DNA from 4 places in the Vibrio tubiashii ATCC 19109 genome. Region 1 is predicted to be linked to each of the others. Evidence: predicted binding sites of a transcription regulator. Region 1 holds the regulator's gene; each other region holds the start of a gene.

Region 1 (7,296 bases):
GAGTTCAATAGCCAATGAGTTCAAAGCACGTCGCTATTTCTTTAACACTGGAACGGTTGTGGCAATTTAGCTTGCAGTATTACAGTGTGCGAGAAGTAAAAGAGGCGTGCCTCCATCTGCAAAATCATTTCAAAGGTAACGTTAACCTACTCCTGCTGCTTAAATGGCTTGATGAGCAGCAGGTTTGCTTTCAAGAACAGGACTGGCACAAGGTTGAAGAATGCCTTGGACGCTCAGAAGCCTTACTGCACAGTTACCGCGAGCTAAGACGAAAACTCAAGCTCCACCTCCCAGATACCTTGTATCGTGAATCACTGCAATTTGAGCTGCAATTAGAAAAGCAGCAGCAATCTGATCTGGTCGATTGCATCAACAGTATTGAACTTACAGTGAATCACGCAGAGCCCCTTACTTTACGTTACTGCCGCCAATTAGGCGGTGAACAGCTGTATGAGGCTTTTGCTGAACCTATCGATGATATCGCCAATCTATAAGCCCTAAGCTTTGGAACCGTTATGACTCATTTTGTTGCCGCTAAAGGATTAGCCAACCCACACCTACAAACGCTTGCTCCGCGCTTTATTCGCAAAAAAGCCCTGTTTGAACCAATCTGGCAAACTTTAGATACTCCGGATGGAGACTTCCTCGATATCGCTTGGAGTGAAGATATCAATGGCAAGTCAGCCAAAAGCAAGCCGATTTTTGTTTTGTTCCACGGTTTGGAAGGATGTTTCTACAGCCCGTATGCTAATGGTTTAATGGACGCTTTTGCAAAGCAAGGCTGGCTGTCGGTGATGATGCATTTTCGTGGCTGTAGCGGTAAACCCAACAAACTTGCTCGCGCCTATCACTCAGGTGAAGTGGAAGACGCCCGTTTCTTCCTTGAACATCTAGATTCGCTGTTCCCACACCAAACTAAAGTCGCGGTAGGAATTTCTCTTGGCGGCAATATGCTGGCCAACTACCTTGCCAAGTACAATCAAGAGCCTCTGATTGATGCCGCCACCATAGTGTCTGCGCCACTAGACCTGTCTGCCTGCTCTGAGCGCATCGAACAAGGCTTTTCCAAGCTGTATAAAAATTATCTCCTGTCATCGCTGAAGAAAAGCGCACTGCAAAAGCATCAACTGCTGAAAGGAGAGCTTGGCTTGAGCTATCAAAACATCAAACGCGTAACTAAACTGTACGAGTTTGACGACCTAATCACCGCCCCGCTGCATGGTTTCAAGGACGCAGAAGACTATTATCAGCGCTGCTCGGGCATCCATCGCCTAAAAGAAATCACTCTACCCACACAGATCATACATGCGAAAGACGATCCGTTCATGACCGATGCTGTGATTCCCAAATATGTCTTGCCTGATAACATTGACTACCGACTGTTTGAACAAGGTGGGCATGTTGGTTTTGTTACCGGCAGTGCGTTAAAACCGAGGTTTTGGCTCGAAGAGGCACTACCTGCATACTATGAAAGTTTGGCTCTCTCCGCGTAGCCAATCACCTTGGCCTAAATCATAAAATAAAGAGGTATTTATGATCGTTCCATGGCAACAAATCGAGCCAGCAACACTAGAAAATCTCATTCGGGAATTTGTCCTGCGTGAAGGGACTGACTACGGGGATGTCGAGATCTCGCTGCAAAACAAAATCGACCAGATACGTACCCAGTTGGAATCAGGGGAAGCGGTTGTTGTCTTCTCAGAACTGCACGAAACCGTCGATATTCAACTCAAACGAAAGTTTTAGTACTTTAGCGCATCGCATACAGTGACTGACCACTAAAGCGTGCTATAGTGGTTTTCGTTTAAAGGATTAGATTACGACAAGGTTTGTCATGTCAGCAAAACACCCGATTATTGCGGTCACTGGTTCCTCTGGAGCTGGTACCACAACGACTTCTGAAGCTTTCCGCAAGATGTTCAATATGATGGACGTCAAACCCGCTTGGGTTGAAGGCGATAGCTTCCACCGCTTTACGCGCCCTGAAATGGATGTCGAAATCCGAAAGGCACGTGAGCAGGGTCGCCATATCAGTTACTTTGGCCCTCAGGCGAACGACTTCAATGGACTTGAAGAGTTCTTCCGCAAGTACGGTCAAGAAGGCGTCGGTCAAATCCGCCGTTACCTGCATACTTTCGATGAAGCGGTTCCATACAACCAAATGCCAGGCACCTTTACGCCTTGGCAAGATCTGCCAGAAAACTCCGACGTCCTGTTTTATGAAGGTCTGCATGGCGGTGTTGTCGATGGCGAGGTTAACGTATCACAGCATGTTGATTTTCTGATTGGCATGGTGCCTATCGTGAACCTTGAATGGATTCAGAAATTCGTTCGTGATACCCGCGATCGTGGTCACTCGCGTGAAGCGGTGATGGACTCTATCGTCCGCTCCATGGATGACTACCTGAACTACATTACCCCCCAATTTTCTCGTACTCATATTAACTTTCAGCGTGTCCCTACCGTCGACACATCTAACCCGCTTAACGCCAAAGGCATTCCGAGTTTAGATGAGAGTTTTGTTGTTATTCGATTACGAGGCATTAAAAACGTAGATTACCCATATCTACTGGCAATGATTGATGGGGCATTTATGTCGCGTCATAACACGATTGTTGTCCCTGGCGGTAAGATGAGTTTTGCCATGGAGCTAATCGTTAAACCGATACTTCAACAGCTCATCGAAACGGGCAAAATTGGTTAATACCCTCAGCTAGAACACGATTACTTTTCATACCGTGATCATGTGCACAGTTTTGCGTACTAAAACCCCAGTTGTACCCGATTAAAATCAAGAAATCGTTTTCGAAAAAGGATACTATTTCTTACCGAAACACAAGTTGGCTTGCAGCATTTGTAAAGTGCTCTTATCCTAGTAGGTCTTGATTAAGGCTTAGCTAAAATATGGAAAGCGGCAAGCGTACCCTGCAGAGGAAGTGAGATATTATGGTTCTAGGTAAACCTCAAACCGACCCAACATTAGAGTGGTTTCTTTCACATTGTCATATTCATAAGTACCCTTCAAAAAGCACGCTAATTCACGCGGGCGAGAAAGCTGAAACTTTGTACTACATCGTAAAAGGTTCAGTAGCGGTTCTTATTAAAGACGAAGAAGGTAAGGAAATGATCCTTTCTTACCTAAACCAAGGTGACTTTATCGGTGAACTTGGTCTATTCGAAGAAGACCAAGAGCGTACAGCATGGGTTCGTGCTAAATCTCCTTGTGAAGTTGCGGAAATCTCATTTAAGAAATTCCGTCAGCTTATCCAAGTAAACCCAGACATCCTAATGCGCTTATCTGCGCAAATGGCAAGCCGCCTACAAGTGACTAGCCAAAAAGTAGGTGACCTAGCATTCCTAGACGTAACTGGCCGTATTGCTCAAACGCTACTAAACCTAGCGAAGCAACCAGATGCGATGACTCACCCAGATGGCATGCAGATTAAGATCACTCGTCAAGAAATCGGTCAAATCGTTGGCTGTTCTCGTGAGACAGTAGGTCGTATCTTAAAGATGCTAGAAGAGCAGAACCTAATTTCTGCACACGGTAAAACTATCGTGGTTTACGGTACTCGTTAATTTCGATTAACCGCTAAAATTTTAAAAGCCACCAATGGAGACATTGGTGGCTTTTTGTTTATATCGGATTATCGGATGCGAGAATCGGGAACGCAGTGCTACGGAACGGACTTCGTCCTTCTAGAACACCTTTCCACATCCGAGATCAAACTCTCTCGAAGCGCAGCGTTCCCGCATCTCTAGGGCGCAGCCCGTTCTCAGCTCTTCCTAGCCGTTAGTACTCTCGAAGATCTTGTCAGCAGAAGCTGCGACAAATCCTGGATAAAGTTCACCGTTGCTCATTGGGTAGCGCTTAGCAAACTCGTAGAAACCGCCAGGGATAATCTCTGTACCTTCGGTGAAGGTTACCACAACTTTATCCGCCATCGTTGAAGATTGCTCTAGCAGCACATCAGGAGACCCCTTCACTTCGCCACCAAACTCATTGATGGTAAAGCCGGAATCGCGTAGGTGGTCATTGACGCCTTTCACTTCTTCAAATGCATTGAGCTGATTGACGCTAACAGTAAAGTGGTTGGCGCCGTAACCATGCGCTGCCAGCCAAGAAGCGTACTCACTTTCTTTAGCTAACGTCTGGAAGTCAGCAAAGCTAATGTCCCACAAACGACCGCCATACAAGAACTCATGACCTTTTAGCTTGCTGGTGTCCAATTGCTCGACAAGCTTAGCGACAATAGCTTGTAGCTCGGCTGAACACTCTTCAACCTTCAATTCACTGATGAACACTTTTGGCTGTTTTGTGTCCGGGTGCTCATAATGTTTGGCAACAAGCTTTTTGCTTTCAAACACATAGTCACCGCATGGCTTGTAGCCTACGTCTAAGAATGGTTGTGCAAGGGTCGCAATGCCCAGAGGTTCTACATTGAAAGTGCGCAGAGCAATGTGGTCATTGATCAGCGCTTCGTCTTCTTGCAGAAGTTGGTGGACTTGTTCAGCAGAGGGACATAAGCGTTGAATATAGTCATTCCATAACTGTTGGAATAAAACATCTGGCGTCATAACGCCTCCTTGTAGGGGTGGTTTACGTAAATGGAGTATGAGTTGTTATCTGTTTAATTATAAAAAAGGCCATCTAACCAAATGTGTCCAGAAAGTTTGATCAGATAGCCTTCAGCCTGTGACGTTTCAAAAGCCTCCCGGCTCGGGGAGGCGAGAAGGGAATTCCCTAAAATTTATCGTTTTTTATAGTTCAACACCTGGGCTTAGCGTTGCAGGAAGAAGTGTTTCTCCTCCTTCCATCGAAGCCATAGGGTAAGCACAGTAATCTGCTGCGTAGTAAGCACTTGGGCGTAAGTTACCTGACGCGCCCGGGCCACCAAATGGCGCATCACCACTTGCACCAGTTAACTGGCGATTGCGGTTTACGATGCCAGCACGAATATGGTCGACAAAGTATTCCCACTCACCATCGTCAGTAGAAACTAAGCCTGCTGATAGACCAAAGCGAGTATCGTTGGCTAACTCAACCGCTTTCTCTAGACCTTGATAACGCACCACTTGTAGTAGTGGGCCGAAGTACTCTTCATCTGGTAGCTCAGCAATCGCGGTAACATCAATAATGCCAGGTGTTACAAATGCAGCTTCTCCGGCTTTAGCTTCAATTAAGCTCTCGCCACCTAACTTTTGTAGATTTGCTTGAGCAGCAAGAATAAAATCAGCAGCCGCTTTAGAGATCTGAGGGCCCATAAATGGTGCTGGCTCAGCAAATGGCTGATCGACACGAATCTTATTGGTTGCTGCCACTAGCTTGCTGACCAGTAAGTCACCTTTGTCACCAACTGGAACATACAAACGGCGAGCACAAGTACAACGTTGACCCGCGCTGATAAACGCTGATTGAATGATGGTGTAGACGGTCGCGTCCAACTCTCCGTAATTTTCAGAGATCACCATTGGGTTGTTACCACCCATTTCTAGCGCGAGCATCTTACCCGGTTGGCCGGCAAACTGCTTATGCAGGATATGACCTGTATTCGCGCTACCTGTGAATAGCACGCCATCTAAGCCTTTAGAATCAGCCAGTGCGATACCGGTTTCTTTAGCACCTTGCACTAGGTTGATCACCCCTTTCGGCAGACCAACTTGATCCCACAGTTTCATGGCAAACTCACCGGTTAGCGGTGTTTGCTCTGACGGCTTAAATACCACGGTATTACCTGCCAGTAGCGCAGGAACGATATGACCGTTTGGTAGGTGCCCAGGGAAGTTATATGGGCCAAACACCGCCATGACACCTAATGGGCGATGACGAAGGACGATTTGGTTCCCTGCTGCTTCACGTTGAGCTTCACCGGTGCGGTCATGGTAAGCTCGAATTGAAATTGCAATCTTACCTGCCATTGCCGCAGCTTCAGTACGCGTTTCCCAAATTGGCTTACCGGTTTCTTTAGCGATAATTTCTGCGATTTGTTCGCTGTTCTCTTTTACCTTTTCAGCAAAAGCGAGAACGATCGCTTCACGCTCAGCAAAGCTTAGTTTTTTCCAGCCAACGAATGCACTGCGTGCCGCTGACACCGCTTGCTCAACTTGCTGCGGTGTTGCGCTGTCGCCCTGCCAGATAACTTCGTTGTTGTATGGGCTTTGTGAGTTCATCGACTCACCTTGACCTGCAACCCATTCGCCAGCAATCCAATGTGTCATAGCTTGTTCCTTCACATTTTCCTTAATACAAAGCTCTATTGAGCCAACATGCGAACGAATTCGCCTTCGTTAACTTTGAGGGCATTAGCCACTTCAGGAGACAAAATCACTGAATCTGAAGCCTGATCGTAAGCCGCTTTCGCCGCAGTTGCGCGAAAGTCTTCAAACGACGTGTTTGAGATCAAGTAGTTTTGAGAACTGGTGTGTTCCGCGATAGTGACTTTTGCTCTAAATGAGTGACGGACCGACTCGATATTGCGTACATCACACTCAACCGTTGGGCCGCCATCAAAGATGTCGACGTAGTTACGACACGTAAAGCCTTCTTTTTCTAGCAGGCGTAACGCTGGCTTAGTGTTTTCATGCACTTGACCAATCACCGCTTGAGCCTCTTTGCTCAGTAGGTTGATGTAAATTGGCAGCTTAGGCATAAGGTCAGCAATAAAGCCTTTCTTGCCGATACCAGTGAGGTAATCAGCCATAGTGAAATCAATCGAGAAGAAATGCTCTTGTAGCCATTGCCAAAATGGTGAGTTACCTTCTTCATCTGATACACCGCGCATCTCAGCAAAGACCGTTTTCGAGAATCTTTCCGGATGCTCTGCCATCATTAGAAAACGACACTTCGACATCAAGCGGCCATTCAAGCCCTGACGGAAAGAAGGTCTTAAGAACAGAGTACAAATTTCACTACAACCAGTGTAGTTGTTACCGAATGTCAGTAGCTTAACCACGTTATTCACACCCAGTTTTGGCGATGAGTGAACGACGGTACTGATATGGTAAGAGTAAAAAGGCACATCCCAACCAATGGAGGCTTCAATCCCGGTACAACCAGCGACTTCGCCAGTCTCATTATCAAAGCCAACCATGAGATAGCCTTCATCACCCGGCTCGTTTACGTCCGGCTTGGTAAAACTATATTCTGAATGGGTAATGCGATTGGTTAACAGTTCTTCGTTAACCGGTAGAGATGTGAATCCGTGACCCGATTCCACTGCGCATGTATGCAGCGCATCGTAATCCGACATTGCGATAGGGCGAACAACCAGCATCAAAACTCCCTCCTGATGTAGT
Region 2 (7,296 bases), 1.3 Mb from region 1:
TGCCACTCCCTCAGAGAGCCAAACATTACTTGAAGATTATGCTGCCACTGGATTGTCACTCGCTAAACACCCTGTCACTTTGCTCGATGACGCCGGTGAGTTGGGGCGATTTACGCGAATGAAAGATTTGGTGCAAAAAGATCACCAATCTTTAGTCACTGTGACTGGCGTTGTGACTGGAAAACAAGCGCCGGGGACGGCTGCTGGCGTGACATTTTTCACGCTAGAAGATGATACTGGCAACATCAACGTCGTGGTGTGGAAAGCAACGGCTCGGGCGCAAAAGGAAGCTTATCTCACAGCCAAGATCTTGCAAGTCAAAGGGATTTTGGAAAAAGAAGGCGAGGTTCATCATGTGATTGCAGGAAGGCTGATTGATATGACAGATAAACTGCAAGGGCTCAGAAGTAAATCTCGCGACTTTCACTAGAGCGATAAAAGCAAAAAGGGAGCGAAGGCTCCCTTTTGAATTAACGCTGACAAGTTACAACTCGTCTTCAGCTTCCATACTTCTTTTCTTGTATTCCCTGTACAGTAACATGCATAAGGTCATAACAACCTTAGACGTAAACCATATCATGAATAGAAACAACCTTAAGATTCTGATGAACAGTTGTATTTAATCGTTCTAGTCATTTCGCACTGCAAAATAACTTGGTTACTATAACAGCAATGCAATGAATAAGCATCAGCAATAAGTGTTAACAAGTATTATCAGGATAATATATCTCTTAATCGATCCTGAGCGACCTCTACAAGCAAGTCTGGCTGGAATTTCGAGATAAAGCGATCACAGCCTACCTTCTCTACCATAGCCTCATTAAAGCTGCCACTCAGTGACGTATTGAGAGTGATATAGAGGTCTTTCATTCTAGGGTCTGAGCGCACTTCATGCGTCAACTTATAACCATCCATTTCTGGCATTTCGGCATCGGTGATCATAAGTAGCAACTCTTCGACCACATTCTTCCCTTCATCACTCCAAGACTTAAGCAAATTCAAAGCTTCAAGCCCATCTCGACACTCAATGATGTTAAGCCCCAACTGAGAAAGCGTGCCCTTCACCTGAGAGCGGGCTGTTGAAGAATCATCAACAATAAGGACATTACGTCCTACCATCTCATTGACTAAGTTGTTGTCTAAAACGCCTTCAGAAATTGAAATATCGTAATCAATAATCTGTGCGAGTACCTTCTCTACATCAATAATTTCGACAATTTCAGAGCCTTTGCCGTCTTTAATTTGCGTAATTGCAGTGAGATAGTTCGCTCTTCCTGCTGTTTTCGGCGGCGGCTGGATCTCTGTCCACGCAGTATTGATGATGTTTCGAACCTGACCCACAAGAAAACCCTGAACGGTACGATTGTACTCAGTGATGATTAGGTTCTCTTCTTGGTTATCTAGGCGAGATGGCGGAAAACCGATTGCAGCACGTAAATCAATCACAGGAACAGAAACGCCACGTAAAGAGGCAACACCAGTGATATGGTGGTGAGAGCCTGGCATTTTAGTCAGTGGTGGAACTTTAATGACCTCACGCACTTTAAATACGTTGATGGCGAAGACCTGTCGGCTATTCAAACTAAACAGCAACAACTCTAAACGGTTTTCACCGACAAGGTTAGTTCGCTGATCGACGGTATTTAATACTCCAGACATACTGCTTCCCAACAAATGTGTATATAACAAAAGTAGTCTATAGCAAGACTAAGATAAAAATAAACCCATATATCATTCAAGATTATATGGGTTTACTAGAAAGATAAAGGAGAGCGACAGCTCAGAAAACACTATCCTTCAATTACTTTCATCAATAGCAGGCCGTCATACAAGGCTTGCTTAATCAAAGCAGCACCAGGCATAGTGGCTTGTTTGTAGAAACGCGACTCCACCAGCTCTAAGTCTTGATGGTAAACGGGTAAGCACTGCTCTTCGATACAAGTCTGAATAGCTGGATAGAGCACCTCTTTGGCCTGATTAATCGCACCGCCGATCAACACCTTCTCAGGGTTAAACAGGTTAATCACAATCGCAATGGCCGAGCCAAGATAACCACCCAGCTTTTCAATTACGTTAACCGCTAATGGATCGCCATTCGCCGCCGCTTCACAAATATCTTCTACCGAAATTTCTTCAATTTCAGCCAATGATGACGCCTCTCCTTGAGCAATTCGTTCAGCGACCTCATTTCGAATCGCTTGCGAACTGGCGACGGTTTCCAAACAACCTCGGTTACCACAGTGGCACTGCTTACCATTCGGATCGATTTGGATATGCCCGAGTTCACCAATATTGCCGTGGCGACCTTGCAGAACGCGGCCATCAAGAATAATACCTGCACCTAAACCATGGTGGATGGAAATAAGTACCGAGTTTTCGTTTTCTTGTGAATGCCCAAATAGGCGCTCTGCTAATGCCCAAGCGCGCGTATCGTTAGCAATAAAGACCGGAAGACCTGTCGCTTTGTAGATCTCAGGGCCAAGGGGTAGATTCTCTACATTGTAGTGAGGCATTTGCAATACAACCCCACTTTCTGAGTTAACCAAGCCAGGCAGCGTAATCGCAATACTGGTCACGCGGTCAAGTTGCTCTGAGTAGGTTTGAAAAAACTCATCGATTTCATGCAATAGGCGGGCTAATACATCATCTTGGTCGACTTCATGGATATCAATCTTGGTATCAATCAGTACATCACCACCAAGTTCGTGCAGTGCAATCGTCAGATATCCGCGCCCCAGACGCATCGACAAAAACTGCCAACCTTCGTTATTCACTTGCAGACCGACAGCAGGACGGCCACGGCTGGTCGCTTCCTGAACCGTCGTTTCATGAATAAGGTGTGCCTCAATCAGCTCTCGGGTAATTTTGGTGATACTTGCAGGCGCAAGCTCACTCTGTTTCGAGAGATCGATACGAGAAATTGGGCCTTTTTGATCAATGAGTTTATATACACGGCCAGCATTGACCTGCTTGATATGATCAATATGGCCAGGTTGAGCCATGTACATGGAGTGCTCCGAATATCAACAACCTGGTAATTTTTTTACTTTGCGAAGTAATTGTGAAGAGCTTTGATAGATTGCCGTGACAAGTGTCACGTATAAACATGTTTGTTTGTGTACCTAATCAAATAGCGAAGGATTTATCACAAATCCATTCCTATTTTTTTGCATTAATAAATATGTCTTCCATCACCTTTTCAAAGGCGCACATAAGAATGTCATCTGAATTATCAGCACAGATGCTACGCCAGTATATACTTAATGCTAATGCATTTAGGAATGGAAACCGAATCATAGCCGCTCCCAATTTTATCTGGCGGCAATATCAATCAAGGAGATCCGAATGACCTCAATCCAAAGAAGAACAAAAATTGTCTCTACTCTTGGACCTTCTACCGATAAACCTGGTGTACTTGAAGCAATTCTCGAAGCTGGCGTCAACGTGGTAAGAATGAACTTCTCTCACGGAACCGCTGATGATCATAGAGAACGTGCTACGAGAGTTCGCAACATCGCCGCAAAATTAGGCACTCATGTCGCCATTCTTGGCGATCTTCAAGGCCCGAAAATCCGCGTATCTACGTTCAAAGAGGGTAAAGTTCAGCTTAGCATTGGCGATATTTTCACCCTAGATAATAAACTCGAAGCCGGTCAAGGCGATAAAGATGCCGTCGGGCTCGACTATAAAGAACTACCTAACGATGTCTCTGCGGGCGATATATTACTACTCGATGATGGCCGCGTTCAGCTTCAGGTCATGGGCGTTAACGAGTCGCAAGTAAGAACTAAGGTGATTATTGGCGGGCCTTTGTCGAACAACAAAGGAATCAATAAAAAAGGCGGCGGCTTGTCCGCAGAAGCCCTGACCGAAAAAGATAAGAATGATATTAAGCTCGCGGCTGAAATCAAAGTCGATTATCTGGCCGTCTCTTTCCCACGCAATGGCGAAGACATGAAATACGCACGCAGATTAGCTACAGATGCCGGGCTGCAAACGCGATTGGTTGCAAAAGTAGAACGCGCAGAGACCGTAGAAAGCCAAGAGAATATTGACGACATTATTCTTGCCTCAGACTCTGTGATGGTTGCGCGTGGCGACTTGGGGGTAGAAATTGGTGACCCAGAACTTATCGGGGTGCAAAAACAGCTGATTCGCCGCGCTCGCGCCCTCAATCGAACTGTCATTACCGCAACTCAGATGATGGAGTCGATGATGGAAAACCCAATGCCGACCCGTGCAGAGGTTATGGATGTAGCCAACGCGGTATTGGACGGCACCGATGCGGTGATGCTTTCTGGCGAAACCGCAGCAGGCAAATACCCATTGGAAACAGTACGTTCTATGGCAGAAGTCTGCTTGGGCGCAGAGAAGATGTCGGCCGTTAACCGCTCGGGCTACCGAATGGATTCCGTGTTTGAAACAGGCGAAGAAACCATAGCCATGTCGACCATGTTTGCCGCTAACCACATGCGTGGAGTTAAAGGGATCGTTACTCTCACTGAATCAGGCCGTACAGCGCTAATGATGTCGCGTTTGAGTTCAGGACTACCTATCTTTGCCTTATCTCGCAATGAGAGCACACTGAACCTCTCAGCGCTTTATAGAGGTGTTTTCCCTGTGTTCTTTGATGATAAGTCAGATATTGGGCTAGAAACTGCCGAAGCGGCTGTTGCAACCCTAAAACAGAAAGGACTTCTGGATGACGGCGATCTAGTGATCATCACCCAAGGGGACGTGATGGACGTCGTCGGCTCGACTAACTGTATGCGAATTCTTGCCGCATAAGTTAAAGCCTCAAGACAACAAAGGGAGCATTGTGCTCCCTTTAGCATTTTAGGGAGAAAGTGGATTTAGCAATACACTGAGAGAAAGTTTCGACAAAACGAAAACCAGCATCGAGCCCCATTTGATAATCGTGGAGTAAATCCTCTCTCTCACTCATCAAGGAGCTAGAACGCAGAGGTTGGTCCGGTTTGATCTGAACAATAAAGCAATCATCTGGCGGTGAGTGCAAAAAGTCTTGAGTCAATGAATAAGTCTGATAATGCACCATCAGCATGTCTGCTAAACCGGAATCAAACTTATCTCCCAGCAAATGACTCAGACGATAAATATCATCAGCACCAAACAACCAGCGCCCGCCATTTAGGGCTTCTAGGTGTGTTTGTTCGGTTTTTTCCTGCCGAGATTTCTGTACTTGGTCACTAAAAAACAAACTCCAGTCTTGCTTCCACCGAGTTAACTTTTCTTGCCAGTGATCTTGGATCACATTGAATGAATCACGTAACCACTCGACAGGAGGCTCTTGATTCACCTCAACCGTATCCGTCGCCAAATCCTCTCCCTCGGTACGAATCACGACAATACAACGGGCTTCTTTACGCCATGCCTCCTGAACTGGAATCGAAGCAGAAACACCACCGTCTACATACTCCCCGTGGTCAAACTGAACGGGTTGATCGTACAGGCGGGGAATCGCACAGGTGGCGATCAGTACTTTTTTCCAGTCATCTTGCAGCATAGGGAGGTAATGGTCAGATAGCCTATTAGTATCTGTAACTGCAGCATAAGCCTGACGATTAGCAAGCACTTTCTTACCCATATCAATATCAAGTCGATAGGGATAATCGCAAATTTTATCGAGCGCCCAGTCCAGTCCCATGTATTTTTTATGTCGTATATAACGAAACAGATGGAAAAACTCTGGATCAGTGGTGAGGTCGAGAATGAAGGACTGCCCTATTCCTCTTTGGCGACAGAGAAACGCACACAAATTAAGCGCGCCTGCCGAAGTACCATAGAAAGAATGAAACGGATCGAAATTAGAGAGAAGGAATGCATCAAGCACACCAGACGTAAAAATCCCTCTTTGGCCGCCCCCTTGAGCAACCAATGCATTTTTACCGCCGGTGTACTTTTTTAGTCGTTGAGCATCAAGTTGTACAGCAGCGTTGGTAATAACACCGCAATTCTTCATTGATAGGCTACGCAGTAGTAATCGCTGTAATGCCAAAACCTAGTAAAACAGCGAAGATAACAGCCGTAATCACTAGCGCAAATTTTAGATTGTGTTCCATAGACACCTCCTTATTGTGTAACAAAGTAATAACATCCTTGTGAGATATCTTCAATTAATACCTATTTTCCGTGCGGAATTATGGCGTTAGCGTCACAATTAGTAGCATATGGTTATCAAATAAAGGATATAAAATGAACGCATCGAAGCATATATCTTTAACGTTAGCTTTATCGGCCATTAGCACTACGGCAGTTGCCGAGGTTTATCTCACTCCTTGGGTTGGATACACAGCTGGCGGCAGCGTTGAAACCCAAAATCAACAAGAGCTCGACCTGAAAGGTTCTGAGAGTTTGGCACTGTCAGTTGAAACCGACTTTGATACTGGGCGACTTGGCTTATTCTACTCTACGCAAAGCACAGACGTAGAAAACACCAATGCGAGTAGCACCATCCATTACTTACACTTTCAGAGTAGTGTCTATTACCCCATCGAAGATAAGTTTTCTTCTTACTTAGGAATTGGTTTGGGAGGATCGTATATCGATGCAGATTGGGTCGATAAGGAGCTAGGATTTTCAGCCAGTATCTTTGGCGGTTTTGAATACAAGTTTTCCGATACGGTCGCGCTGAATACTCAGCTACGTTGGTTGGGAACGGTCGTTGACAATGACACCAGCGGGGTATGTAATTTGCCAACGACTGGCGAGGGTTCGTGTGTCATCAAGTTCAAAACCGATTGGATGAATCAGTTTTCAGCAAACCTAGGTTTAACCGTCCGTTTTTGAGTCTCCTCTGCTCAGACCGTTAAACCTACGCCTGTTTTAGTACTTAGAACGAGTATTTCACACCAAGTGCGCCACCAATTTGTAGCTCAGGGCCGCCATATAGGTTTAGCTCGGGGTGTACTTGACCGTACATATTCCAGCCTTTGCTCAAGTTCCAATTCAGCCCTAGAGGGACGCGAGCACCAAACTCTTTACCATCCCACTCACTCCACGCACCAGCGCCAACATACCAAGTTACCGGCGTATTGGCCTCAAAAGAGCCACGTTTAAGAATATAATCAAATGCGCCGCCATCATTGCCGGCAATAAAGCGGTACTGATTATCAAGTTCGACAACAACACTAAGCCCTTGGTCCAATGCCATTCCTACCGACAAGTCTGTTGATTTAGGCTCTTCTGCCGCGACAGCAACACCACTTGCTACCGCTAAAACGCCAACCAAACCAGAGATTCCATATTTCTTCATGCTAATGCCATCTAATACAAATA
Region 3 (7,296 bases), on a different replicon from region 1:
GATGACTAGCCAGCCTCAAGATCAGAACAAAAGTATGCTTGATACCTTGTTAGCCAACATAGTCCATTCTAGTGCGATAGAAGGTGAAAAGCTGAATGCATTTTCAGTTCGTTCTTCGCTCGCGAACAAACTGGGTTTGACAGAAGAGCGACCTTTCCCAACGACAGAGCAAACAGATGGGCTTGCCGAGATTATGCTTGATGCTGTCGATAACCTTGATGCTCCTCTTACCATAGAAAGAATCCTACATTGGCACGATAGGCTTTTCCCTGAAGGGTACACGCTGTTCAACCCTGTTGTTGGGGGTCGACTCAGAGGGACTGCACCTATGCAGGTAGTGTCTGGACGAATCGATAGACCAGTTGTTCACTTTGAAGCACCGGGGGGAGAGAGGCTTGATACGGAGCTTGACCAGTTCGTGGCTTGGTTCAATCATTCAAAGCAAAACACGACTTTGGATCCATTGCTTCGAGCGGCCATCACACATCTGTGGTTTGTTACTCTGCACCCACTCGATGATGGCAATGGGCGAATCACGCGTTTGTTAACCGATCTGGCTCTAGCTCAAGCGGATCAGCAATCAGTTCGTTTCTATGCGATGTCAGTAGGTATATTGGCGAATCGAAAAAGCTACTATCAAATTCTAGAAAAAACGCAGAAGGGCGATGTCGATATTACCGACTGGGTAGTATGGTTTCTTGACGTCCTGAATGAAACCTTCGATGAAGTCTTAAAAGAGATCCAACAAACGGTATTTAAAACCAATTTCTGGCGAGACGTAGATCAGACTCAATTGACGTCAGAGCAAGCAAAGGTTCTTAATCGAATGCTTGATGGTGACTTTGTTGATGGTATTAATACCTCTCAATATCACAAAGTAGCGAAAGTCAGTAAACCAACAGCGACTCGACATTTGACTGCATTAGTAGAGCAGGGATGTTTAGTAAAATCAGGTGCCGGACGTAGCACTCGATATATGCTTGCCAAGCAAAGTTAAAATAGCGTCAACTCTCATAACAATCTGTTGATATTTATGTAGATTTCAATTCCTTTGCACCTGCTTCCAACTATTGTAGGTAATCATAGTTTTCTATCTGTTCATGGCATTTCTCACCAACGTATTATGACCGTCAACGTTAGTGACCTATAGGAATAAAAATGAACAAAACACTATTATCAATTGGCTTAGCTACAGCGTTAGTCGGTACTACTGCTCATTCTGCACAATGGAGTTATGAAGGAGAAACAGGACCACAGCACTGGGGCGAGTTTGGTGCAGAGTGCCAATCTGGAAAGAACCAAAGTCCAATCGACGTTAAAGATGAAGTTACGGCAAACATCGCAGAGTTAAATCTAGATTATTCAGGAAAGGTCACTGCACTGACCAACAATGGACATACGCTACAAGGCGTGGTCGAAGGAGATAATACTTTCACTGTTGATGGCAAGGCGTTTAACCTCGTTCAGTTTCACTTTCATACACCATCAGAAAACCTAATCAAGAGCCAAAGTTTCCCGCTCGAAGCTCATTTCGTAAACGCGGATAGTAATGGCAACCTAGCAGTACTGGCTGTTATGTATAACACGTCTCCAACTAACAATAGTGAAATCGCCACTCTATTAGAGACGTTACCAAAGTCAGGTGAAACGGTTTCTTTGAATCATACTATTAACGTAGCGGATATGATCCCCGATACCGAGCATTACTATCGCTTTAACGGGTCGCTAACAACGCCGCCATGCTCGGAAGGCGTGCGCTGGTTCGTTTTGAAACAAGCACAGACACTGAGTCAGGAGCAAACGAAACTATTTAAACAAGTAATGGGGAAAAACAATCGGCCTATTCAAGCTAAAAACGCTCGTGTAGTGCTAGAAAACGAATAGTAAAAACTCATAGCGCCAGCAATTATTCTGGCGCTAAATATTATTGAACAGGATTTCTAATCTAAACGTCATTTTTGCTTCGCCTTCTCTTTGCGTATCTTCTTCACGATTCCAGTTGTACTCAGGGATCAACTCGTAAAACAGCCAAGTGCGCCATACATTCTGTCGATAAGTCACGGAGGCGTGAGTATTGGTAATGTAATGAAAAGGTCGGTTAGTTCCGGTGGTACTTAATTGATAGCTAAGAGCCTGATGGTCGGATATATGCTGATAGAGTGTAAACCCTGTACCCACTTCCCAACCTTTGATATCGCTTTCCCACTGAGCGTAGTTGCTCCAGCGAAGCAAAAAATCGCGGTTGATTGAATAATCTAAATCAATATCGGTAGATTCACCCGTTACGCTTTTTTTCTGATACAACTTCTGAGTAACGCGCAGTAACCATTCATCATTGATAGGGTATGTATATCTAAAACGTCCTTCGATACCCGGTCTTGCATTGACCTTAACGTTGAAACTATAGCGTTCTTTACTTAGCCAATCGTATCTAAGACCAAACGTATTTTCGGCATCTTCGCTCGATTGCGGGAACAAGTCGAATAAATCATCTTCTTCATCCGATTCGAAAACCACCTTAAGTCGTTTGGTTACCTTAGGTAAGTGAAAGCGCGCTTTGAATCGAGTCTTAAACTTGTAGCCTTCACCCTCTACATAAGAGAAATCATTTCTCCAACGAACAGTACTGCCAGCACGTGCGTCTTGGTCTACTCGCTCATCAACGAAAAAACTATCAAACCAAATCGCCGGTTCACAAAGCTTAGTATTCACATAGTTAAAAGCGGAGTCGAGGATCTCGGCACTATCTGGCTGACTATGGCAATCGGAATAATCGATTTCGCCATCGGCGTACGTTACAGCAGATAAAAAGGTAGAGATGAGAACTAGGTAGCGCAATTCATTAATACATTTTGAGGCTTAGAGTTTGAGTATGTCTAAAACACATTCAAATGGTCAATGTTTTAACGAATTCAAGTGAAAATTTTATAACGCCAACCGTAAAATGGTTGGCGATTTGGTTAAGAACCTTGTGCTATCTGCGAGTATTGGCGTAGCAGATCGGTCAGCGTCGTTACCCATTCAAGAGCATTTTGTGGTGACTGCTTGACTATGATTTCTACGTGGTTGCAGTGTGTCTCAAGTGGGATCGCTCGTTCAAGATGAAAAGAAACCGAGTAAAAATGCCACAATAACAGACGTTGCATACGTTGGATGTTTTGCTCTTTGCTTTCCGACGCTTCAAATAGAGCAGGGAGCTCACTAAGCGCGATTGCACTCATGCGCAACATCGCATCAAACTGGGCTTCTTGAAGCTTGTCTTCGTCTTGTGCCTCATCTAAATCAAAAGTGAAAAGCTCAGTCATAGATTCTTCGGGTACCAAACGGTGAACCATTCTCAAGCTAAGTTCTTCTAACTCTTCTCGTGGCATTTGAGATAAGCAGTGATAAGTGTAATCGCGTTGCATGCTATTAGTCTGGCAAAAGTAAATGGGGAGGTATTCTAACGTTTTCAACAATAATTACTACTCGAAAACCCTATACAAAAAAGCCCCGCTAGATCAGCGGGGCAATATTCGTTGTGTTTGCTAGTAGCCATTGACGTTGTTAGAGAATTTATTGTCGTTACCAAAAAGTACGTTAAGAATTCTTACTTAAAATTAGATGCTTTACCTAGAAGCGCAAACTTTATGATTAGATTTGTAATGTATATTGACTTATATTGTGATCTTAGTTCAATGTTTTATAGCAATAGTGTTCATATGAGTCAGCTGACAAAATAATCCCGATATGCGAATCAATCGCTGATCACTCATAAGTTTGGTTACTGAGTGAACGGTTGAACGTTTGCGTAAAAATATGTGATGAATATCTCACATTGGGCGCTATACTTTCCGCCCGGTTGAGAGTAACAGCTCTACCAATACAAGCCGTCACAAGGATGGTGAATGACCCCACGGACCGGACCAGCTACCTATTCAATGCTTGTAGAGGTAATCTTTAATGAATGTTTTGTTTGGCTTAATCGGTGTCATCGCATTAATGTTATGTGCGGTTTTACTGTCTGAAAGTCGTAAATCAATTAACTGGAAAACAGTGTCACGCGCGCTGTTACTTCAAGTCGGTTTCGCCGCTCTGGTACTTTACTTCCCGTGGGGACAAGCCGCTCTGACGAGTCTAAGTAGTGGTGTTTCTAGCTTACTTGGCTTTGCTGATGAAGGTATTGGCTTCCTATTCGGTGACCTTGCCAACACTGGCTTTATCTTCGCGGTTCGCGTTCTTCCTATCATCATCTTCTTTAGTGCCCTAATCTCTGCGCTTTATTACCTAGGCATAATGCAGAAAGTCATCGAGTTTATCGGTGGTGGTATCCAAAAGTTCCTAGGGACGAGTAAAGCTGAATCTCTTGTTGCGACTGGCAACATATTTCTTTCTCAAGGCGAGTCTCCACTTCTTGTTCGTCCATTCCTTTCTAGAATGACTCGTTCTGAACTATTTGCAGTAATGGCAGGTGGCATGGCGTCAGTCGCCGGTAGTGTACTTGGTGGATACGCAGGTTTAGGCGTAGAGCTGAAATTCCTAATTGCTGCAAGCTTTATGGCCGCTCCAGGTAGTTTGATGATGGCAAAGATCATCGTTCCTGAACGTGAAACACCTATCGACCAATCCGATATTGAGATGGATAAAGCGCAAGAGAGCAATGTGATTGATGCGCTTGCAAGCGGTGCGATGAACGGTATGAAAGTGGCTGTCGCTGTCGGTACTATGCTGATCGCGTTTGTTAGTGTGATAGCGATGGTTAACACAGGCCTTGAGAGCTTAGGCGAAGTGGCTGGTTTTACTGGTGTGACTCTTCAAGCGCTATTCGGTTACCTGTTTTCTCCGCTTGCTTGGTTAATTGGCGTTCCTTCAAATGAAGTGTTGATGGCAGGATCGTACATTGGCCAAAAGATTGTAATGAACGAATTTGTTGCCTTTATTGACTTCGTTGAACATAAAGCGATGCTGTCTGAACATACTCAGGTTATTGTCACTTTCGCACTATGTGGCTTCGCGAATATTGGTTCTATCGCCATTCAGCTCGGTTCTATTGGCGTGATTGCCCCAGAGCGCCGTGCTGAGGTTGCTAATCTAGGTATTAAGGCTGTACTGGCCGGTACTTTAGCTAACCTGATGAGCGCATGTTTAGCAGGGATCTTTATCTTGCTTTAATTCGCATCATTTCGCTTACAAACCGAATAGGAGACTATTCGGTTTTTTTATACCCAAAATCCGCAAACTTAAAATGACATCATGTATGGCACTGATTGCTTAAAACCTGATTTATAGCAAAATTTTCCAAACTAGAAGGCGTAGGATGTTCTAAGTTCAACGTTTTTAGTGTCAGAATTATAAGAGATCTTGCTATGAATGAATTAGTTCAACGCTTTTTGCGCTATGTGGCTTTTAACACCCAATCAAACCCAGCAAATACAGCTTGCCCGAGCAGTGAAGGGCAACTGACGTTTGCTCAGTTTTTAAAGAGAGAGCTTGAAGAACTAGGTTTAGCGGATGTTTCATTAGACCACAATGGTTATTTGATGGCAAAGCTACCAAGCAATGTTGACTATCCTGTCCCTGCTATCGGCTTTATCGCCCATATGGATACGGCACCTGACGCGTCTGGTGAAAATGTGAAACCACAGATCATTGACGACTACCAAGGCGGTGATATCGCGTTAGGTAAGGGGGATGAGGTTCTTTCTCCGATACAGTACCCAGACCTTCATAAACTGCATGGCCACAATTTAATCACAACCGATGGCACGACACTTCTGGGTGCTGACAACAAAGCAGGGATCGCAGAGATCATCTCCGCCATTTCGGATCTAATTAGCAATCCTGATATTCCACACGGGGATATTTGTATTGGATTCACACCTGATGAAGAAATTGGCCGTGGTGCGAACCTGTTTAATGTAGAGAAATTTGGCGCAGAATGGGCGTATACCATTGATGGTGGCCCGGTTGGCGAACTCGAATATGAAAACTTTAACGCCACCAGCGCTGATGTTATTTGTTATGGCGTCAATGTTCACCCGGGAACGGCCAAAAACAAAATGATTAACTCTATGAACATTGCCGCGCAATTTCAGTTGATGATGCCTGCAGAAGAGACGCCAGAATCTACAGAAGGCTATGAGGGTTTCTACCATCTAAAATCGGCAGAGATGTCCGTTGCGAGAAGTGAACTTGGCTATATCATTCGAGACTTTGATCGCGATGATCAAGAAAAGCGCAAGCAATTCATGATTGATAAAGTGGCAGAGATCAATGAAAAGCTTGAACATGGACGTGTAGAACTCAAACTGACTGACAGCTATTTCAATATGAGAGAACAAGTAGAGCCATTCCCTCATGTCATTGAATTAGCGAAAGAAGCCATGATTGCCTGTGACGTTGAACCACAAATCAAACCAATACGTGGCGGGACAGACGGTGCAAGGCTTTCGTTTATGGGGTTACCTTGCCCTAACATATTTACAGGTGGCTACAATTTCCATGGTATTCATGAGTTCATTTCAATTGAGGGTATGGAGCAAGCTGTGAAAGTTATTGTGACTCTTGCAGAGAAAACAGCGCTTAAATACCAATAAACACCTAACGTAAACCTGATATTTCATTGAAAATCATATACATTTATTAATATAGATTACTTCAGTGGATTTCAGGATGAAAAAACTCCTTTTGATCATTACGCATTGTGCGTGTATTGGATTGGGCTTCGCTCTTGGCATTTATGCGTTGCCCATCCTTATTCAACCAACATCTCCAAGCATGAGTGACGTGCAAACCGTTACTAACAACGCAATTTATAACGCCTCATTTCAGAAAGACCGCAAAGACAGTGATTTTCTCCACTGGGGTGAGGGGTCTGTCTCGATCAGTGCAGACAAAGTGGCCTTTGTTGGTGAGTTGGCTCCAGGGCCTGATTATAAACTGTACTTTTCACCAACGTTTGTAGAAACAGAGGCAGATTTTAATGCTCAAAAGCAGACGATGGTGCAGGTTGGGGAAGTAAAGAGCTTCGATCGATTTACCGTAAATCTCCCTCAAGATTTTGCTATTCAGGACTACAACACGGTTATTGTGTGGTGTGAGACTTTTGGCGAGTTCATTACCTCAGCGCGTTATAAATAACTCAGTTTTGTCTAGGTTCAGAACATCTATTGCAATATTGCATCGCGATACTAGATCTCTCTTGAGATGTGTGGGAAGTTAGTTCTTACGCATGTAAAACTATAAAAATACAAACTAAACAAAGGGGCTTTTGCCCCTTTTCACTAATAGGAGCAGAGCGTGGAGAAAGTACAAGCC
Region 4 (7,296 bases), 310 kb from region 1:
GCCCAAGCGCGACCTTGCACACCGTAAACGCGCCCCATATCATCTTCACCTTTACGGTAAGGATTATTGAGCCACGCCTCGTTGAGGTTTGCGTTGGCATCCCAAGTTTTGGTGCCTAGCTTGCGAAAATCTTCAGCACTATCGTAACCACGAATGTAACCAAGTAGCTCAGCAACCGCCGCTTTCCAGAAGCTTTTACGAGTCGTCACTAACGGGAACTGGTTGTTCGCGACATCGTAAATTAGATCTGCATTGATCACCGTTAGGCAACGCTTGCCGGTGCGCTCATTTTCAATCCACTCACCTTGGTCAACGATACGCTGACAGAGATCTAAATACTGTTTCACACCAATTCCTTACTTCATTTGTTGTGGGAGTTCATCTTTGTAATGGCCGCGCTTATACGCCCAAACCATCAACAGGATACCAATCAGCACCATAGGTAGGGATAAGATTTGTCCCATAGAGATAAATCCACCAAACAGACCTAAATGTGCATCCGGTTCACGTACGTATTCGACTAGGAAACGGAATGTACCATATCCCGCTAAAAATAGCCCTGATACTGCGCCAAGAGGACGTGGTTTCTTAATAAACCAGTTCAGGATAAAGAACAGTACGATCCCTTCAAGGAACATTTCATAAAGCTGAGATGGGTGACGAGGCAGTGGACCACCATTAGGGAAGACGAATGCCCAAGGCACATCCGTTACGCGACCCCATAACTCGCTATTCATAAAGTTACCAAGTCGGCCCATACCTAAACCAAACGGTACTAGCGGTGCAATGAAGTCCGCCACACCAAAGAAGGTACGGCCATTCTTTTTCGCATACCAGAACATAGCGGTGATGACACCCAGTAGGCCGCCATGGAATGACATGCCACCTGTCCACACCTTAAATAGGTAAAGCGGGTCTTGGATGAAGAGATCAAAGTTGTAAAAGATAACGTAGCCGACTCGACCACCAATAACGACACCCAAAAATCCAGCGAACAGAAGATCCGAGACTTGCTCACGCGTCCAACCGCTATCCGCTTTGTCTGCTCGGCGATTCGCCAACCATAGGGCAAAAGCAAATCCGACTAGATACATTAATCCATACCAACGGATAGAAAGCGGCCCAATGGACACAAGTACAGGATCGATATTTGGAAAAGTTAGATATCCCTGAGACATAGGTGGATTACTCTTTTTGAAGTTCTGACGATTTTATTTGTATAGATGAGAGTGCTCTAGAGCAACATAGTTCCAGCAACAAACATTAAAAAAACTGCAAATATTTTTTTCAAAGTTGGTGTAGGCAAGGATGTCGCTAGCTTTGCCCCAATGCGCGTCGTCAACATAGAGGTCGATGCAATCGCAACCAAAGCAGGCAGATAGACATAGCCGATACTGTAATTAGGCAGCGCATCGACTTTGTAGCCATGTAAGATAAAACCCGCCATACCCGAGATAGCAATCATACAACCACAAACCGAAGACGAGCCTACCGCTTTACGCATTTCAATGCCATGGCTGTTGAGAAACGGTACAGACAATGAGCCGCCACCAATACCAGCTAAGCTCGAAACGACGCCAATCCCAGTACCATAGACCATAGTAGTGGCACTACCTGGCATGGTTTTCTGTGATTTACCGCGGATAGAAAATAGCATTTGAATAGCCAACAGTAGCACAATGATGCCAAACACTTTAGGAAGATATTGAGCAGGGATCCACTCAGCAACATTTGCGCCTAGGAAGCCACCGACCACCACACCGGGCATCAGCCACTTAACGACGAACATGTCGACATTACCGAGTTTAAAATGGTTGAGAGCCGATGAGCCTGAGGTGGCAATAATGGTCGCAAGCGATGTTGCTAACGCAATTTGCATACTAATGCTGGCATCAATGCCTGCAGCAGGTAAAAGAAAAAGCAGCGCTGGTACAACGATTAATCCACCACCAATACCGAGTAATCCCGCCATGACGCCAACGACAGCGCCAAGCAGCATAAAAGAAACAAGTAGTTCTATAGACACAATAATCCTTATTTTTTGCCCGCTCGAATAAAGCCGGCAAAGCCTTTACTTTCAAAAAATGATTGCATCATAGCATAAATGTCATGGCCGTAAGGTTGCATCAACGCTTTGTCAGCGAGCGAACGTAATTCTTCCGTTTCAGTATGGCGCAGCAGGTACTTCACTTTTGCCACGTTTGACGTGTTCATACTCAAACTGCGGTAACCTAAGCCAACCATTAAGAGTGCACCAATTGGGTCACCAGCGAGCTCACCACAGATACACACAGGCAGGTTTAATTGCTGACAAGTTCGGTGAATATGACTTAAAGCCATAATAACCGAGGGGTGCATTGATTCATAAACATCGGCAACTCGCGCATTGTTTCGGTCTACTGCAAGCAAGTACTGAGTTAAGTCGTTAGTACCGATAGAAACAAAGTCTACTTTACTGGCAATCAGTGGCAGCAAGTAGATCATCGACGGTACTTCGATCATCACACCAATCTGAGGCATGGCGATCTGATCATCAAGCTCTGCCACCTCTTCATAGGCGCGCGTAATCAGTTCAATTGCATCATCAAGCTCTTGGGCACCAGATACCATTGGCAGCAAAATACTTAGATTCTGATGCTTCGAACTCGCTTTCATCATCGCACGTATCTGCATTAAGAAGATGTCGGGATGATCGAGAGTAAAGCGAATACCGCGCCATCCTAAGAATGGGTTATCTTCTTCAATCGGGAGATAAGGCAAGGCTTTGTCACCACCCACATCTAGCGTTCGCATAACAACGCGCTTACTCGGGTAGCTGCTTAGCACGGCTTGATACTGCTGAGTCTGCTCTTCTTCTGAAGGGAATCGGTGCTGAAGCAAAAATGAGATTTCAGTTCGGTACAGGCCTACCCCATCAACACCTTGGTTGATGGCAATATTGGTATCGGCACTTAACCCGGCATTCAACATCACTTCAATACGTTGACCATCTCTAGTAAATGCAGGTTCTTCAATACGCTGATTGACCATATTAGCCAACTCGCGCTCTTCATTAGCGAGGGCGCGATACTCACGTAGCAATTGTCGATTGGGTGAAACGAGTATTTTACCGCTATAGCCATCAACAACGCCTTTCTTACCATTCAGTATTTTAGGGTTTAACGTGACACCCATGACCGCGGGGATACCTAATGCACGCGACAAAATCGCCGCATGCGAGTTAGCTGCGCCTTCTAAGGAAATAACCGCTAGCAGTTTCTCTTTGGGGATCGATGCCAATAGTGTCGCGGTGAGTTCACGTACTACTAAGATAACGGGCTTATCAAAGGACTGCTTTTCTTGGTCGGTATTGTGCAAAAAGAACAGCAAGCGCTGGCCTAATTCGCGGATGTCTTGCGCTCGTTCTCGCAAGTAAACATCAGACATACGAGCAAAGCGGTTGGAGTAGGATTCGACCACTTGGCGCAGCGCCCAGTCAGCACGATCCCCCTTTTGGATTTGCGCTTTGAGGTCTTTGCGCAGCATAGGATCGTTAAGCAAGTGGGTAAAAAGATCGAATATCGCTAAAGCATCTTTGTTTATCTCGCTATCGAGCTTTTTGCGCATGCGTCGAAAGTCATTCAACGCTTCTTCTATCGCCAGTAACAGCCACTCCTGCTCACGATCAATATCAAGGGTCGAAGCAGGATAAACATTACTCAGTTCAGGTTGGGTGTCATCCCACCAAAACTCGCCAATTGCCACACCAGAAGAGGCCGGAACACCACGAATTGCTTGCTGTTTTTTCTCTAATCGCCAATGACCTTGAGTCTGGGCATGGGCGATAATCACGGCCAGCTGAGCGGCAAGAGTGACCAGAAACGACTCTTCCATCTCATCAAACTGACGCGGGGTCTTCTGCTGAACGACGAGTACGCCAAGCACTTGTTTACGGTAAATAATTGGGGTTCCGAGGAAGCTTTGATAAACCTCCTCTCCCAGCTCGGAGAAGTATTTAAAATTGGGGTGTTTGGAAGCTTCCGCTAGGTTAAGCGGCTCAGCACTGCGTTTAACAAGGCCAACCAAGCCCTCGCTAAATCGGATATGAATTTTATCCCCTTTAAAACGCAGGCCCTGAGTCGCCATTAACTCAAGACGCTGCATTTCTTCGTTAGCAAGATAGACGGTGCAACACTCAGTACTCATCGCACTGCATGTTTGTTTAACTAAGATGTCTAAGGCCTGATGAACTTCTTCTACCTTAGAAACTTGTTCAACTATTTCCCTTAGTTGAGAAAGCATGTCTATCCTCTTCGGTGCTTACGTTTGCCTTTTACTTTACGCTGTTTAAATGGCATCGCCATTGATGCAAACTCTTTCATTGCGCGACGATAAACATCACGCTTAAAAGAAACCACTTGTCTGACTGGATACCAATAGCTTACCCAACGCCAACCATCAAACTCAGGGGAACTGCCACGCAACATATCAATTCGTGATTCATCACAATCGAGTCGCAGCAGAAACCATTTCTGTTTCTGACCGATACAAACAGGTTTTGAATCCCAACGAACAAGGCGCTTTGGTAGCTTATATCTTAACCAATGACGACTTGTCGCAACGATCTTTACGTCTTTCTTTGTAAGACCAACCTCTTCATACAACTCCCTATACATTGCCTGTTCAGGGGTTTCACCTTCATCAATTCCACCTTGAGGGAACTGCCAAGAGTGTTGTCCGTATCGTTTAGCCCAGAAGACCTGACCATGGCTGTTACAGATTACAATTCCCACATTTAAGCGGTAACCATCGCCATCTATCACTGGCCAACCTCAAATAAAATCTTTAATTACAGTGATTTTTCCACATATCCCCAGTAGGAGCAAACTTACTAGTGTGACTAGGGCAGAAAATATTGCTTTCACATCCTCCAATGGATAACTTTTAATCAAATTCGAGGTTACTCACACTGCAGTGAGACATAGACCACATTTATTCACCTTTTCTGTGCATAACTATGTGAAGAATCAATGTGAAAGTGATCAATAGCTAACCAACTCATACTTTGGGGCAGCAAGAAGATCAAATCAAGACATATTAAATTCAATAAAAACAATGAATTATGATAAAAATAAATTTAAATAGTTTGTATCATAGAAGCATTTCTATCAACAAACACAGATCGGTCAAAGATCAACCATAGTTGATTTTATCCACACCACATAAGTTAAACCTAACTATATGACTAAAATTTCAAGTATTTTTTCACCCCAAAACCCCTGTTTATTCATACACACCATCGCCAATTGGCAAGTTTCTCCAACTAGGCTGTGGATAACCTTTTAATTGATGATCTTTTACTCATAACGATCATTCTCTCTACAGTCGTAATTTTCTTTCACTGAGTTACAATGAGCCCACTTTCCACACTGTTGCAATACCAATGAAGCCAGAACCGACCACAGAACAAGAACTGCTTGAACGAGCAAAAAGCATCGCAGGTGTTAGCTTTGCCGATCTAGCAGAGGAAGCCGAGATCGAAGTTCCACCGGATCTTCGTCGTGATAAAGGCTGGGTTGGACAGCTATTAGAATGGCACTTAGGGGCAACGGCAGGCAGTAAACCGACTCAAGACTTTGAGAAGCTGGGAATCGAGCTAAAAACCATTCCAATTGGGTACTCAGGAAAACCATTAGAAACGACCTTTGTTTGTGTCGCACCACTGATTGGCGTTCATGGTCTCACTTGGGAAACAAGCCATGTTCGCAATAAACTTTCCCGAGTGTTGTGGATTCCAGTAGAAGGCGAAAGGGAGATCCCATTAGCGCAGCGTTGCGTCGGTTCACCTTTGATCTGGTCGCCAAGCATCGAAGAAGAGCAACAACTTAAAGCTGACTGGGAAGAGCTGATGGAACTCATCGTACTAGGTCGAGTCGAGCAAATTAACGCTCGTCATGGTGAGGTTTTGCAGCTACGACCTAAAGCGGCGAATAGCCGAGTTTTGACCGAAGCCTATGGAGCAAGCGGTAAACCAATAAAAACGCTGCCAAGAGGATTCTATTTAAGAACTCAATTCACAGCGCGTATTCTTGAAAACCATTATGTTTAGTGCGTGGTAAGCGATAGCTCCACATCATGATACAGAGGGCCGTCACTCGCACCACATTCATCATAAGCGTTATGTAAACGTAAGTATGCTCGTTCCACACCCAGTCTCAGTAACTCCTCTTTGACTAGCTCTAGCGAGTCGAAGTGCACGGGCTCATCATCAATCTTTATTGGCTCTATTTTGTGCTTATATTCAACGGCTAATAGATACTGGGATAAGTCTGAACAGCCAATCACAAACACCTTTGGTGGTTGATAGCTGTCTTTATGATGACCATGTATCCACTTATCTAACTGACTTTTTTGCATAGTTCACCTCCATTAACCAGTATTAGCCAACTTTGCAAAATTTGCGAATTTGTTACCCCTCGCTCTTTTCTAATCATACTCAAATCCCCTATAGTGGGATCACATACCCGTAACGACAAGGAAGATCGATGCAATACAACAAGTTACCCCATTCCACTTTGGAAGTGAGTAAGATCTGTCTTGGCACCATGACGTTTGGTGAGCAAAATACTGAGCAAGAAGCTTTTAGCCAGCTTGATTACGCACTTGAGCGCGGTGTGAATTTTATTGATACCGCAGAGATGTACCCTGTGCCACCAAAAGCAAATACTCAGGGATTAACCGAGCAGTACATTGGAAGCTGGCTTGCTAAATCAGGTAAGCGAGAAAAAGTGGTGTTAGCCACCAAGGTTGCGGGTCCAAGAAACGTCCCTTATATCCGCGAAAACATGAGTTTAGATCGGAAAAACATCCATCTAGCGATTGATGATAGCCTGAAACGGTTACAAACCGATTATGTCGATCTTTATCAACTACACTGGCCACAAAGGCAAACCAACTGTTTCGGTCAGCTGAACTACCCCTACCCTGACGCTCAGGAAGAGGTGACATTAGTTGAAACGCTCGAAGCGCTCGCTGAGCTAATTAAAGCAGGAAAAGTCCGCTATATCGGTGTTTCTAATGAGACACCTTGGGGCGTGATGACTCTGCTTCGCTTAGCGGAAAAGCACGAGCTACCAAGAATTGTCTCGATTCAAAACCCTTACAACTTGCTCAATCGAAGTTTTGAAGTGGGTTTGTCTGAAATAAGCCATTATGAAGGCGTTCAGCTACTTGCTTATTCCCCACTCGCGTTTGGCTGCCTAAGCGGTAAATATCTAAATGGAGCACGTCCTGAAGGGGCTCGATGCTCTCTATTTG

What was found. The regulator CRP, encoded in region 1, controls carbon source genes, mostly activating them, when cyclic AMP is high. The targets are predictions, from matches to a motif close to TGTGANNNNNNTCACA.
Region 2: mlc (sugar metabolism global transcriptional regulator Mlc) is a predicted target of CRP. The motif match lies at 3,084-3,099, and genes of this name have one in related genera.
Region 3: IX91_RS19260 (NupC/NupG family nucleoside CNT transporter) is a predicted target of CRP. The motif match lies at 3,800-3,815, and genes of this name have one in related genera.
Region 4: rppH (RNA pyrophosphohydrolase) is a predicted target of CRP. The motif match lies at 4,955-4,970, and genes of this name have one in related genera.

Annotation. Positions count from the first base shown of each region.
Region 1 covers NZ_CP009354.1:229,181-236,476, reverse strand. Annotated here, with positions in the region: gene IX91_RS01085 (ABC transporter ATP-binding protein) at 1-18, shown strand, start outside; gene IX91_RS01080 (TIGR02444 family protein) at 15-494, shown strand; gene IX91_RS01075 (hydrolase) at 516-1,493, shown strand; gene IX91_RS01070 (YheU family protein) at 1,534-1,746, shown strand; gene IX91_RS01065 (phosphoribulokinase) at 1,835-2,704, shown strand; gene crp (cAMP-activated global transcriptional regulator CRP) at 2,947-3,579, shown strand; gene IX91_RS01055 (DUF1338 domain-containing protein) at 3,787-4,578, opposite strand; gene astD (succinylglutamate-semialdehyde dehydrogenase) at 4,762-6,219, opposite strand; gene astA (arginine N-succinyltransferase) at 6,255-7,274, opposite strand.
Region 2 covers NZ_CP009354.1:2,203,185-2,210,480, forward strand. Annotated here, with positions in the region: gene IX91_RS09910 (error-prone DNA polymerase) at 1-430, shown strand, start outside; gene IX91_RS09915 (chemotaxis protein CheV) at 715-1,659, opposite strand; gene mlc (sugar metabolism global transcriptional regulator Mlc) at 1,791-3,008, opposite strand; gene pyk (pyruvate kinase) at 3,346-4,788, shown strand; gene IX91_RS09930 (patatin-like phospholipase family protein) at 4,829-5,980, opposite strand; gene cydH (cytochrome bd-I oxidase subunit CydH) at 5,988-6,080, opposite strand; gene IX91_RS09940 (outer membrane beta-barrel protein) at 6,214-6,807, shown strand; gene IX91_RS09945 (hypothetical protein) at 6,851-7,273, opposite strand.
Region 3 covers NZ_CP009355.1:907,856-915,151, reverse strand. Annotated here, with positions in the region: gene IX91_RS19280 (Fic family protein) at 1-997, shown strand, start outside; gene IX91_RS19275 (carbonic anhydrase) at 1,159-1,884, shown strand; gene IX91_RS19270 (hypothetical protein) at 1,918-2,838, opposite strand; gene IX91_RS19265 (hypothetical protein) at 2,961-3,407, opposite strand; gene IX91_RS19260 (NupC/NupG family nucleoside CNT transporter) at 3,943-5,151, shown strand; gene pepT (peptidase T) at 5,346-6,575, shown strand; gene IX91_RS19250 (DM13 domain-containing protein) at 6,652-7,119, shown strand; gene IX91_RS19245 (mechanosensitive ion channel family protein) at 7,279-7,296, shown strand, end outside.
Region 4 covers NZ_CP009354.1:538,438-545,733, reverse strand. Annotated here, with positions in the region: gene IX91_RS02610 (thymidylate synthase) at 1-347, opposite strand, end outside; gene lgt (prolipoprotein diacylglyceryl transferase) at 357-1,178, opposite strand; gene IX91_RS02600 (sulfite exporter TauE/SafE family protein) at 1,235-1,999, opposite strand; gene ptsP (phosphoenolpyruvate--protein phosphotransferase) at 2,035-4,281, opposite strand; gene rppH (RNA pyrophosphohydrolase) at 4,284-4,802, opposite strand; gene mutH (DNA mismatch repair endonuclease MutH) at 5,423-6,088, shown strand; gene IX91_RS02580 (DUF6482 family protein) at 6,085-6,396, opposite strand; gene IX91_RS02575 (NADP(H)-dependent aldo-keto reductase) at 6,525-7,296, shown strand, end outside.